2 regions of the Glutamicibacter endophyticus genome follow, and region 1 is predicted to be linked to the other one. Evidence: predicted binding sites of a transcription regulator. Region 1 holds the regulator's gene; the other holds the start of a gene.

The links. The regulator HrcA, encoded in region 1, represses chaperone genes, less so after heat shock. The targets are predictions, from matches to a motif close to TTNGCACTCGNNNNNNNCGAGTGCNAA.
Region 2: the regulator HrcA is predicted to act here: its motif matches at 3,234-3,260, upstream of groES (co-chaperone GroES).

What each region holds. Positions count from the first base shown of each region.
Region 1 is NZ_CP174200.1:1,822,888-1,829,415, forward strand. It holds gene ACJD00_RS08510 (16S rRNA (uracil(1498)-N(3))-methyltransferase) at 1-66, opposite strand, end outside; gene dnaJ (molecular chaperone DnaJ) at 77-1,198, opposite strand; gene hrcA (heat-inducible transcriptional repressor HrcA) at 1,256-2,263, opposite strand; gene ACJD00_RS08525 (DUF3097 domain-containing protein) at 2,377-3,228, shown strand; gene ACJD00_RS08530 (DUF4870 domain-containing protein) at 3,342-3,737, shown strand; gene hemW (radical SAM family heme chaperone HemW) at 3,757-4,986, opposite strand; gene lepA (translation elongation factor 4) at 4,986-6,528, opposite strand, start outside.
Region 2 is NZ_CP174200.1:2,413,992-2,420,519, reverse strand. It holds gene ACJD00_RS11230 (THUMP-like domain-containing protein) at 1-1,226, opposite strand, end outside; gene ACJD00_RS11225 (amino acid permease) at 1,616-3,169, shown strand; gene groES (co-chaperone GroES) at 3,414-3,710, shown strand; gene groL (chaperonin GroEL) at 3,813-5,423, shown strand; gene ACJD00_RS11210 (acyltransferase family protein) at 5,602-6,528, shown strand, end outside.

The DNA of each region.
Region 1 (6,528 bases):
AAGGGTATCGCCCACGGAGGCACCACTGGCCTGCTCGGGGTCGATGGTGAAGCTCTGGTTACTCATTGGCTAGCCGTTAGCGCTGGTGGAGCTTGTCGCGCAGGCGGGCAAACATGCCGCCGGACTGTTCGACCTGACCGGCGGTCATCTCCTCACCACGGAGCTTAGCCAGCTGTTCGAGCAGGTCGCGCTGGGCGGCGTCGAGCTTGGTGGGGGTCACCACCTGCAGGTGCACGACGATGTCGCCGCGCTTGCCGCCGCGAAGCCGTGGCACACCCAAGCCGGGCAATGTGACGGTGTCCCCGTCCTGTGCGCCGGCTTCGACGTTCACGGTCTGTTCGCCGTCGAAGGTTTCCAGCTTCAGTTCGCAGCCCAGGGCTGCGGCGGTCATCGGCAGGCTCATCTTGGCGTGCAGGTCGTTGTGGTCGCGTTCGAAGATCTTGTGGCGACGCACGTCAATTTCCACGAACAGGTTGCCGTTCGGGCCACCGCCCGGGCCGGCCTCGCCCTGACCACGGAGCTGGATGCGGGTACCCGAGGCCACACCGGCCGGAATGTTCAGTTGCTTGGACACATGCTCGCGCACGCGGCCCTCGCCGTTGCACTCCACGCAGGGGTCCGGGATGGTGGTGCCGTAGCCGCGGCAGGCGGCACAGGTTTCGACGGTCATCATCTGACCCAAGAAGGAGCGCACCGGGCGCTGCACTTGACCGGCGCCGTGGCAGATCGAGCAGGTCACCGGGCTGGTGCCTTCGCGGCAGCAGGAGCCGTTGCAGACCTTACAGGTGACAGCCGATTCCATCTCCAGCGGGTACACGGTGCCCTTGACCGCGTCCTCCAGGTCGATGGTGACGGTGATCAGCGCGTCACGCCCTGGCTGGGTACGCGACATCGGGCCCTGCTGGCCACCGGCACCTCCGAAGAACTGCTCGAAGATATCCCCGAAGCCACCGAAACCGCCACCGCCGAAGCCTTGCTGGCCGTTGCCGTTTTCATCGCCGGTCGCGTCGTAGTTGGCGCGCTTCTGCTCATCGGAGAGCACCTCGTAGGCTCGGGTTACCAGCTTGAACTGCTCAGCGGCATCCTGAGACGGGTTCACGTCCGGGTGCAGCTTGCGCGCAAGTTTGCGGTACGCGCTCTTGATTTCCTGTCCGGTCGCGTCCTTGGCCACGCCAAGGGTTTCATAGTGCGTGCTCACGGTGAAGCCGCATCCTTTCTGCAGGGGTCATACGTTGAGTGTAGGGGCCAACGAGGGTTAGCCGGTCAAAATACGCGAAAGATAGCGCGCCACAGCGCGTACTGCGGCCATCGACGAGGGATAGTTCATGCGCGTCGGGCCCAGCACGCCGAGTTTATTGCGGGCATCGTTACTGTAGGTGGTGGCGATGACCGCGGTATCTAGTAGCTGGCCGTAGTGGTTCTCGGTGCCGATGGCTACGGCCACACCACGTGAATCTGCTTCGAGCTCGGAAAATAGCTTCAGCAATACAACCTGTTCCTCTAGTGCTTCGAGAACCGGAGTAATGCTCAAAGGAAAGTCTCTGCCCGAACGGGCCAAATTCGCGGTTCCGGCCATCACAATACGCTGTTTGCCAGCGGCGAGGGCCATTGCCGAAATACCGTCGACCAATTCGTTGAGAAAAGCCGCGTCTAGTTCCGCCGGGACGGGCACGGACTCAGCCTGTGCCAAGTCGGCAATTTGCCGCCCCGCAAAGTGGGTTAGCAGCCAGATTTTGGAACGTTGGAGCTCTTCTTCACCAATCACCCGATCCACCGTCAGCATGCGCTGATCCACGGTGCCGTCGGAGGTGATAAGTACCATCAGCACCTGGGATCCACCCAGCCACACCAGTTCCAGATTTTTCAAATGTGCCAGGTCGTAATGCGGCACCTGAATCATCGCGACCTGATTGGTCAACTGTGAGAGCAAGCGCACGGTGCTGCGCAAGAGATCGTCGAGATCGTGCGAACCGTCGAGAATCTTGTTGATGGCGTCGCGTTCGGGTCGTGAGAGCGGCTTGAGCTCCTCGATCTGATCCACGAAACGCCGATAGCCCTTTTCGGTAGGGATACGCCCCGAAGAGGTGTGCGGGGCCGCGATCAGCCCCTCCTCTTCCAGGGCCGCCATGTCATTGCGGATTGTCGCCGCCGAGACGCCGAGATTATGACGATCTAACAGCGCCTTAGAGCCGACGGGCTCACGGGACTGCACGTAGTCCTCGACGATTGCGCGCAGCACATCCAACCTACGCAACTCACTCATGGGACCACCTCGCCTCGAATTAGCACTCGAACCTTTCAAGTGCCAAGTCTAGTACGTTCAACGCTTGCTAGCATGGGATTTCCCGCGTATTCGATCACAGCGAAAGGCAGTTCGTGACCAATTATCCCTGGGGCGCCCAAGACCTGCGCGCGCCACAGCCGCGAAAACTCCGCCAAGTGCCCGTCGCCAAGGGCCTACTGCTTGAAGACGTGGACAGCGGATGGGTCGGTGAAGTCATACGCACGGACAAGTCCGGCGGCATGCGCGTCATCGTGCTTGAAGATCGACATGGCCGCACTCGCTCCTTTCCCGCAGGCTTCGGATTTCTGCTCGAGGGCGAACCGGTTGAACTTATCGAGCCGCGCACAGCGGCCGGCTCGGGCAAGAAAATCTCTGCCTCCGGTTCCGTGGCGGTCACCGGGCATAAGGCCCGTGTCGCCCGCGCCAGTCGCATCTGGGTCGAGGGTAAGCACGATGCGGAACTGGTCGAAAAGGTGTGGGGCCATGACCTGCGCGTGGAAGGCATTGTTGTCGAGCCCCTGCACGGCGTCGACGACCTGGCTGGAGCGATCGCCGAGTTCGCCCCATCGCCACAGCGACGTCTGGGCATTCTGGTTGATCACCTGATCGAGGGCACGAAAGAACAACGCATCGTCCAAGAGGCGCTCAAGGTGCCCGGCGCGGCCGGAAACGTGAAAATTCTCGGCCACCCGTACGTCGATGTCTGGCAGGCGATCAAACCCGCCACGCTGGGAATTTCGGCGTGGCCGGTCATCCCCAAAGGCACGGATTGGAAAACCGGCGTGTTGCGCAGCTTCGGCTGGCCGCATGCGACGGCCGAAGATATCGGCATCGGTTGGTCGAAAATCTTGAATGCCGTCACCCATTACGGACAACTCGAACCGCAGTTGCTCGGTCGTGTCGAAGAGCTGATCGATTTCCTCACCAGCGAAGATTACAACTAGCTAACAATCGCCCAGTAAATGGAGAATAGGGTGCAATATCCCCGATTTCTCCGGCGACACTGCGTAGAATTAGGCGTAGAAACCAACAGCAACGCGAGGAAGTGCCAGTGTCAATGCGCCAGACGGATCCGTCGAAGGGTTCGAATTTCGAGGGATCCAAAACATCGGCTCAGCCGTTGACTCCCTCCGAAGACCGCCAATGGGCAATGCTCGCCCACTTCGGCTTGATTCTCGGTTGCATTCCGGCCGCGGTGATCTTCGCGGTCTATCGCGACCGGGGACCGTTCACTGCGCAGGAAGCCAAAGAAGCTTTCAACTTTGCGTTGCCTCTGACCGTGCTGGCGATCGCGCTGAACGTACTAACCCTGATTCCCGGGCTGGGCTGGCTTTTTGCCGTACTGGCCGTGGTGTTGTGGATCTTCATGACGCTCATGGGCGCACGTGCCGGTATCGAGGTTAATAAGGGACGCCCCTACCGCTACTCGATGAACCTTCGGTTGCTCAAGTAGCGCCAGGGGCACCGATTGCTCAGAATCCGAGCAGTTGACGTACTACGAGGTCGGCCAAGAGCCGGCCTCGTTGCGTTAAGACCAACGTTCCTTGGAGGGCCTGCTTTGGATCAATCAGTGAATCGGCGATGAGCCCGGCCACGTTCTGCCGCGCTTCGCCGCTGAGTAGCTCCAAGGGCATCCCACTGGATAGCCGCGTCAAAAGCATGGTGCGTTCGAGCTCCACGGCCTCAGCATCGGGGAACTCGCGTCCGGCGCCGGGAGAAATTTCCGCGTCGATCCGCTGCTGATAAGCCGCCGGATGCTTCACATTCCACCAGCGCAGACCGCCGACATGGGAGTGAGCGCCCGGGCCGGCACCCCACCAATCCCCACCCTTCCAGTAGGCGAGATTGTGGTCGCAAGCAAATCGTGGTTCGCGCGCCCAGTTACTGACCTCGTACCAGCCATACCCGCCGCCGGCAAAAAGCTCGTCCGCCAGCTGGTACTTCTCGGCATGATCGTCATCGTCGATATTCGGCACTTGACCGCGGCGGATCTGGGCCGCCAATTTGGTGCCCTCCTCAATGATCAACGCATAGGCACTGATATGGTCCGGCTCCAGGGCCAATGCCGCTTCGATGCTGGTGCGCCAGTCCTCGAGCGATTCCCCCGGTGTGCCATAGATTAGGTCCACGCTTACTTCCAGCCCGGCCTCCCGGGCCCAGCTGACCACCTGCGGTAATCGGCGCGGATCATGCGTCCGTTCCAGAACCTGCAACACGTGGGGTACCGCGGACTGCATGCCGAAGGACACGCGCGTGAATCCGCCCGCCGCCAATTCGGCCAACGACTCACGAGTGACCGAATCGGGGTTGGCCTCGGTGGTGACCTCCGCCCCGGGCGTCAGTCCGAATCGCTGGACAATGCGCTGCAACACGGTCACCAGGTCCGCGGCAGGCAACAGGGTGGGCGTGCCACCACCGAAAAATACGGTATCGACCGTGCGTTGCGGAATACCGGAGCGCTCGAGAACCTGCTCGGCGAAGTCGATTTCCCGTGAGACGGTTTGCGCATAGGTCAGTTGGGAGGCGCCGGATCCGAGTTCGGTGGCCGTGTAGGTGTTGAAGTCACAGTAACCGCAGCGAACCGTGCAAAACGGAATATGCACGTAGAAGGAGAAGCTACGCCCCGCGGCGCCTTCGGCGCACGCGGGGGGTAGCAACCCGTCGGCTGGTGCCGGGTCACCGTCGGGAAGAACTGAGGGCATTACTTCTTTTTCGGCTCGTCCGAGGACAGTGCGGCGATGAAGGCTTCCTGCGGAACCTCCACGCGACCGACCATCTTCATGCGCTTCTTGCCTTCCTTCTGCTTCTCCAGCAACTTGCGCTTACGGCTGATGTCACCGCCGTAGCATTTGGCCAGCACGTCCTTGCGAATCGCTCGAATGTTCTCACGGGCAATGATGCGAGAGCCGATGGCTGCCTGAATCGGCACTTCGAACTGCTGGCGTGGAATGAGCTCGCGTAGCTTGGTGGCCATCATGGTGCCGTAGGCGTACGCCTTATCGCGGTGGGTGATGGCGCTAAATGCGTCCACCTGGTCGCCCTGGAGCAGGATGTCGACCTTGACCAGGTCGGCGGTCTGCTCCCCGTCGGCCTTCCAGTCCAGCGAGGCGTAGCCACGCGTCTTGGATTTGAGCTGGTCGAAGAAGTCGAAGACGATTTCCGCCAGCGGTAGCCGGTAGCGCATTTCGACACGATCCTCGGAGAGGTAGTCCATGCCGCCCATGGTGCCGCGACGCGACTGGCACAGTTCCATGATGGCGCCAATGAACTCGCTCGGCGCCAAAATGGTGGCCGAGACCATCGGCTCGTGCACCTCGAGGATCTTCCCATCGGGGAATTCCGACGGGTTGGTCACCGTGATCATTTGCTTGTCTTCGCCCATCACCCGGTACACCACGTTAGGAGCGGTGGAAATCAGGTCCAGCCCGAACTCGGCCTCGAGGCGCTGGCGCGTAATTTCGAGGTGCAGCAAGCCGAGGAAGCCCACGCGGAAGCCGAAGCCCAGTGCCACCGAGGTCTCCGGTTCGTAGACCAGCGCGGCGTCGTTGAGTTGAAGCTTATCCAGAGCATCGCGCAAGGCCGGGTAGTCCGATCCGTCAATCGGATACAGGCCGGAGAACACCATGGGCTTGGGTTCTTCGTAGCCGCCCAGGTTTTCGGTAGCCGGATTCGCGTTGTTGGTGACGGTGTCACCGACCTTGGACTGTCGGACGTCCTTCACACCGGTAATCAGGTAGCCCACTTCACCGACACCCAAACCCTTGGTGGGGATCGGGTTCGGTGAGGAGACGCCAATTTCGAGAAGTTCGTGGGTGGTGCCGGTCGACATCATTTCGATGCGTTCACGTGGCTTCAAGTTGCCATCGACCACACGCACATAGGTCACCACACCGCGGTAGGTGTCGTAGACCGAGTCGAAGATCATGGCGCGGGCCGGGGCGTTGGCTTCGCCGACCGGGGCAGGAAGCTGACGCACAACCTCATCGAGCAGCGCCTCGACGCCCTCACCGGTCTTACCGGATACCTTCAGCACGTCTTCCGGTTCGCACCCGATCAGGCCGGCCAGTTCCGCAGCGTACTTTTCCGGCTGCGCGTTGGGCAGGTCAATCTTGTTGAGCACCGGAATGATGGTCAGGTCGCCTTCGATGGCCAAGTACAGGTTCGCTAGGGTCTGCGCTTCGATACCCTGAGCGGCGTCTACCAGCAGGATGGCACCCTCGCAGGCTGCCAGCGAGCGAGAGACC
Region 2 (6,528 bases), 590 kb from region 1:
TCGATTGCCACTCGACGATCGCCAATACGGGCAAGGATCAAGGTCGCTTTGCCCTTGGCAGATTTCGGGGCACCGGCTAAAAGGAGCCTGCGCAATTCTTCGGGCGTGACGTCCACGCCGCGCTTCTTGATTTCCAGCGTCCCTATGCCTTGGGTGCGCACCCAGGCGCGTAGCTTCTTCACGTTGTAGTCGTGCACGGCTTTGACCTTGTAGCCGCGCGCGAAAGGTGTGGACAGTGCCTGATCGTGGGTGAAGTAGGCGATGTGCTCGTCTAACAGCCGTCCGCCGATCTGTTCAAGTAGCGCGCCGATCAGGTGGGAACGGATTACGGCGCCATCTGGCTCGTAGATGTACTCACCCAATGCGCCAACCGGTGCCGGCGCATCGGCGGATGCCGGATGGTCGCTGGTCAGTTCGTGTGCACCCCCGCTGTCGATCACCAGCGCGGCGCGGGAGACTTTTGAGCGGCGAAGTGCTCCGAAGAACAGGCACGCTTCGATCACCGAGCCGTGATCGGAGATCCACTGTGCTTCGGCATCCTCTGGGATGGCTTCGTGGGGGAGACCGGGGCCGAGCTTGACCGCCACCTTGTATCCGTCATCGACTAGCTGTTCAACAAAGGACAGGGGAGGGGAGAAGGCCTCGGGGTCGAAGAGGCGCCGGGTGGAACCGCGGCGCTCTTCGCGGCGGGCCGGGTCAAGCCAGACGCCGTCGATTCCGTCCAGGTTCACTTCTTCGGCGCGCGAATGCACTACGCGCGCGTTCTCGAAGGGCATGAGGTTGAGGGTGGCCGCGGCTGCGGTGGTTTCATCGAGTTCCACGGCGGTGACTTCGAGCCCGGCGCTGGCCAGCGCAATGGAGTCCGCACCGATGCCGCATCCTAGATCGGCTACGTGTTGGGCTCCGGCCTCGGTGAAGCGCCGCGCATGCAGCCCGGCGATGGTTAGTCGCGTGGCCTGTTCCAGTCCGGCGGGAGTAAAGATCAGCGAGTCGGCAAAGGGGCCGAATTTCACCCGGGCGCGGAAGCGCAGTTGAGCCTGTGCGAGAACCGCGCGCACCACGTCGGGGTCGTGTCCAGCCTTGCGGAGCTTCTCATTGACGGTCCAGGCCGCGTCCTTGGACCCCACCGAAGAAGGGTCAATGGTCGCTAGCAACTCCCACCCGGCTGGGCTGAGCAGGGCGGCGAACTGGTCTTTGAGCGTGGGGTCGTTGGAAGCCTGGGCCATGTTTCCAGCCTATCGGAGTCGCGGGGCCCAGAGCGCCGCGAAATATTACGCAATTGTGTCGCTGGCGATTCATCGTGTTCCATGACCCAAAAACATAAGCGACTTCACGAGACTACTTCTGAAATGCTTCTTGAATAGGTGAAATATGTGAAAAGTCAGAGCAAGCATTGCTAATGCTTCACTTGGGTGAGCATTAGTAAATGCGTCACATTTCATGATCAATGTATCGGACTGAACGGAGCATCCAGCCGCTGGCTGTATCGTGCACCGTCGCTTCGGGCCGCGCTCTGACTGTTGCGGCACCTTCGGGCTCTTGAGCTCGCTGCGCCGCGCCGCCACCCCTGTGATTCAAGTCGCAAGAGCCCCTCGCTTTGGTGTTCCATATCACCGTGAGCAAAGTAATTCTGGATCAGGACCACGCGCCGGCCGAGCAATCGCCGGACGCGAACCCAAGCGCAACGACGCGCCAACGGCCCGCAGGGGCCTCCGAACTCAAGCGAGGCCTCAGCAGCCGTCACCTGCAAATGATCGCCATTGGCGGTTCCATCGGCACCGGCCTCTTCGTGGCCTCGGGTGGCAGCATTGCCGCCGCCGGTCCCGGCGGTGCACTGGTTGCCTTCGCCGCGGTCGGCCTCATGGTCTTCCTGCTGATGCAGTCGCTGGGGGAGATGACCGCCAAGATTCCGGTGGCCGGCTCCTTCCAAACCTTCGCCACCCGCTTCGTCTCACCCTCCTTCGGGTTCGCGATCGGCTGGAACTACTGGTTCAACTGGGCGATCACCGTGGCCGCCGAACTGGTGGCCGCAGGCATTGTGATGGACTTCTGGCTGCCGCAGGTTCCCGGATGGGTCTGGGCCGGTGTCTTCCTCGCCCTGCTGACCGGACTGAACGCCCTCTCGGCCAAGGCCTTCGGCGAAGGCGAATTCTGGCTGGCCATGATCAAGGTCGTCACCGTGGTGGTCTTCCTGGTGGCCGGCACACTGATGATCTTCGGCATCATCGGCGGACAAAGTGACCCGCTGGGTAACTGGCGCGACGCCAAGGACGTCTTCCACGGTGGCTGGCTCTCGATCATCTCCGTGTTCATGATCGCCGGCTTCTCCTTCCAGGGCACCGAACTGGTCGGCGTGGCCGCCGGCGAGGCGAAGAACCCGCGCCGTGAAGTACCCAAGGCCATCCGCAAGGTGTTCTGGCGCATCATGATCTTCTACATCGGCGCCATCTTCGTCATCGGCTGCTTGGTTCCGCTCACCGACCCGAGCCTGCTCTCCAGTGGGGAAACCGACGTAGCTTCCTCGCCATTCACCCTGGTCTTCGAGAACGCCGGCATCGCCTTCGCCGCCGCCTTGATGAACGCCGTGATCCTGACCGCGATCCTTTCGGCCGGTAACTCCGGGCTCTACGCCTCCACCCGCATGCTCTACTCGATGGCGCTGGACGGTAAGGCCCCGAAGGCCTTCGGCAGGCTCAACCGTCGCGGCGTACCGATGACCGCGCTGATGGCGACCGCCGCCGTGGGACTCTTCGGCTTCCTCACCGCGCTGGTCGGTCAGGGTGCCGCCTACGCCTGGCTGCTGAATGTTTCGGGTCTTTGCGGCTTCATCGTCTGGGTCGGTATCGCGATCTCGCACTACCGCTTCCGCCGTGGCTACATTGCCCAGGGTGGAGATGTGCGCGACCTGCCCTACAAAGCCTCGTTCTTCCCGCTCGGCCCACTGGTGGCCTTCGCGATGCTGCTGATCGTCATCGCCGGTCAGAACTACGAGGCCGTACTGGCCGGCCGTGGCCTGGAAGTACTCTCCGCCTACATCGGCCTGCCGGTCTTCCTGGCCCTGTGGATCGGTCACCGCCTGGTGACCAAGTCCAAGATGGTTACGCTCTCCGCGATGGACCTGAGCTCCCCGGCGGATATCGACGAACCGGCGGAATCCGCACGTCGCTAACGCCTCCACTTGGCTGCGGCTTTCGGTAGCCGCGGCGCTCGCCGGACACGACACGGGCCGAGCATTAGCACTCACCTTGACCGAGTGCTAATGCTCGGCCTAAAGTCATCCATAGGTGCCGCGCATGCAAATGCGCGCACACCGCCTGACTGGATACCGCCAACTGGCACCGCGACGACGGTTGGTCCAATGCCATAGGGCGCTTTCCCTACAACCATTGGTTCATACACGAAAAGGAGAGACCGTGTCCGTCTCCATCAAGCCGCTCGAAGACCGCATTGTCATCAAGCAGGTCGAAGCCGTCACCACCACTGCATCGGGCCTCGTGATCCCGGACTCCGCCAAGGAGAAGCCGCAGGAGGGCACCGTTGTAGCCGTGGGCCCGGGTCGCGTCGACGACAACGGCAACCGCATTCCGCTGGACGTTGCCGAGGGCGACGTTGTGCTCTACTCCAAGTACGGTGGCACCGAGGTCAAGGTCGGCGCCGAGGAGTACCTGGTGCTCTCGGCTCGCGACGTGCTGGCCGTCGTCGTTAAGTAACGACGCACCCCACATAAACCGACCAAGCCCCGCGATCCGCACCCTACGAAGCGGTGCGGGGCTTGGCGTCGTTTAGGACCTCTAGCATTCAGGAGTCAATGCATGGCTAAGCAGCTAGCATTCAACGAGGAAGCGCGCCGCGCCCTCGAAGCGGGCATCGACAAGCTCGCAAACACCGTGAAGGTCACCCTCGGCCCACGCGGCCGTAACGTGGTGCTCGCCAAGACCTGGGGCGCCCCGACCATCACCAACGACGGCGTGACCATCGCCCGCGATATCGATCTCGAAGATCCCTACGAGAACCTTGGCGCGCAGCTGGCCAAGGAGGTCGCCACCAAGACCAACGACGTCGCCGGCGACGGTACCACCACCGCCACCGTGCTCGCCCAGGCACTGGTCCGCGAGGGCCTGAAGAACGTGGCCGCCGGCGCGGCCCCGGGCGAGATACGCAAGGGCATCGAGCTGGCCGCCGAGGTCGTCTCCCAGGCACTGGCCGCCAACGCCGTGGCCGTGGAGGACAAGGTGGCCAACGTGGCCGCCATCTCCGCACAGTCCGAGGAAATCGGTGACCTGCTCGCCGAGGCCTTCAAGACCGTGGGCACCGACGGTGTGATCACCATCGAGGAATCCTCCACCACAGCCACCGAGCTCGTGGTCACAGAGGGCATGCAGTTCGACAAGGGCTACCTCTCGCCGCAGTTCGTCACCGACGTCGAGCGTCAGGAAGTCGTCCTCGAAGACGCACTGATCCTGATCAACCCGGGCAAGATCGGTACCGTGGCAGAATTCCTGCCGTTGCTGGAAAAGGTGCTCGAAACCAAGAAGCCGCTGCTGATCATCGCCGAGGACGTCGAGGGCGAAGCCCTGTCTACCCTGGTGGTCAACAAGCTGCGCGGCCTGCTGAACGTGGCAGCCGTGAAGGCTCCGGGCTTCGGCGACCGCCGCAAGGCCATGATGCAGGACATCGCGATCCTCACCGGCGCCCAGGTTGTCTCCTCGGAGCTCGGCCTGCAGCTGGACCAGGTCGGCACCGAGGTGCTCGGCTCGGCCCGCCGCGTGACCATTACCAAGGACTCGACCACCATCGTCGATGGTGCCGGTACCGAGGAAGATGTTAACGACCGCGTCGCCCAGCTGAAGGCAGAGCTGAACCGCACCGATTCGGAGTGGGACCGCGAGAAGCTCTCCGAGCGCCTGGCCAAGCTCGCCGGCGGCATCGGTGTGATCAAGGTTGGCGCTTCCACCGAGGTGGAGCTCAAGGAGCGTAAGCACCGCATCGAGGACGCCGTGGCTTCGACCCGCGCCGCTCTCGAAGAGGGCATCGTCGCCGGTGGCGGTACCGCCCTGGTCGACGCGCTGAAGGCGCTGGATTCCGACGCCTCGGTGACCGGTCTGGACGGCGACGTCGCCGCAGGTGTGGCCATTGTGCGCCGCGCCCTGGTGCAGCCGCTGTTCTGGATCGCCTCCAACGCCGGTTTCGACGGCGCCGTGGTGGCCTCCAAGGTGGCCGAACTGCCCGCCAACGAGGGCTTCAACGCCCGCAGCGGCCAGTACGAAAACCTGCTGCACGCAGGCGTCATCGACCCGGTCAAGGTCACCCGTTCGGCTCTGCGCAACGCCGCCTCCATTGCGGCGCTCGTGCTGACCACCGAAACCCTCGTGGCCGAAAAGCCGGAGGAGAACGCTGAGGAAGGCCACGGCCACGCCCACTAGGCGGTCGTGACCGGCCGGTCATAAATCCAATCAACGGCGGCAAGTCGGCGATGCACCACGTCATCGCGGGCTTGCCGCCGTTGTTTTCCGCCAAAGATCACGAATTGGTAAACTTGTGGGTTGGATCGCCTCGTGGGGAGGCGTACCGCACACCCGCCGCCTGCCAGAAAGCCACAACGTGAGAGAGCCGAGCACCTCGACGCCGACCCGTCCCGTAGCTTCCACACACCGTAGCGACGTGCAGGGCCTGCGTGCCCTCGCCGTGCTGCTGGTCATGTGCTACCACATCTGGTTCTCCCGTGTCTCCGGCGGGGTCGACGTCTTCCTGATGCTCTCGGCCTTTTTTCTCACCGGCTCACTGTTGCGCGCCGCACAGCGCGGGCAACGCCTGAACCTGCCGGCCCACTGGGCCCGACGCTTCGGCCGCCTGATCCCGCAGGCCGCCCTGGTGATCGCGGTGACCGCCGTGGCCAGCTGGTGGCTGCTACCGAGCCAACGCTGGCCCGACATTATCGATCAGGGCCGCGCCAGCCTGCTCTACCGGCAAAACTGGTTCTTGGCCGACACCAGCGTGGACTACTACGCCTTCAACAATCTCTCGGCCTCCCCGCTGCAACACTTCTGGTCACTCTCCGTCCAAGGGCAAATCTTCATCCTCTGGCCGCTACTTATCGGTCTGGCCGTGCTGCTCTGGAGACTCACCGCCCGCAAGATCCCGCTGGCGCTCATCGCCGGGGGAGTGTTCGGGGCCGTCCTCCTCGCCTCGCTGAGCTTCTCCATTCGGCTCACCAACGCCGACCAGCAGCTGGCCTACTTCCACACCGGCACCCGGCTCTGGGAGTTCGCCCTCGGCTCGCTGCTGGCCATCGCGCTCCCGTTGCTCCAAAAGCTTCCCGAGGTGCTGCGCCGCTATGCCGGCTGGGCCGGGCTGGCCGTGCTGGTCAGCTGCGGTGCCTGGCTGGATGTGCAGGGACGCTTCCCGGGCTACTTGGCCCTGGTGCCGACGCTGGCCGCCGCCGCGTTGATCATCGCCCCGGCCGCCGCGGAGAAGCGCAACCCGGCCTACCTGCTTTCCTTCGGGCCGCTGGTCCGCCTCGGCGACCTG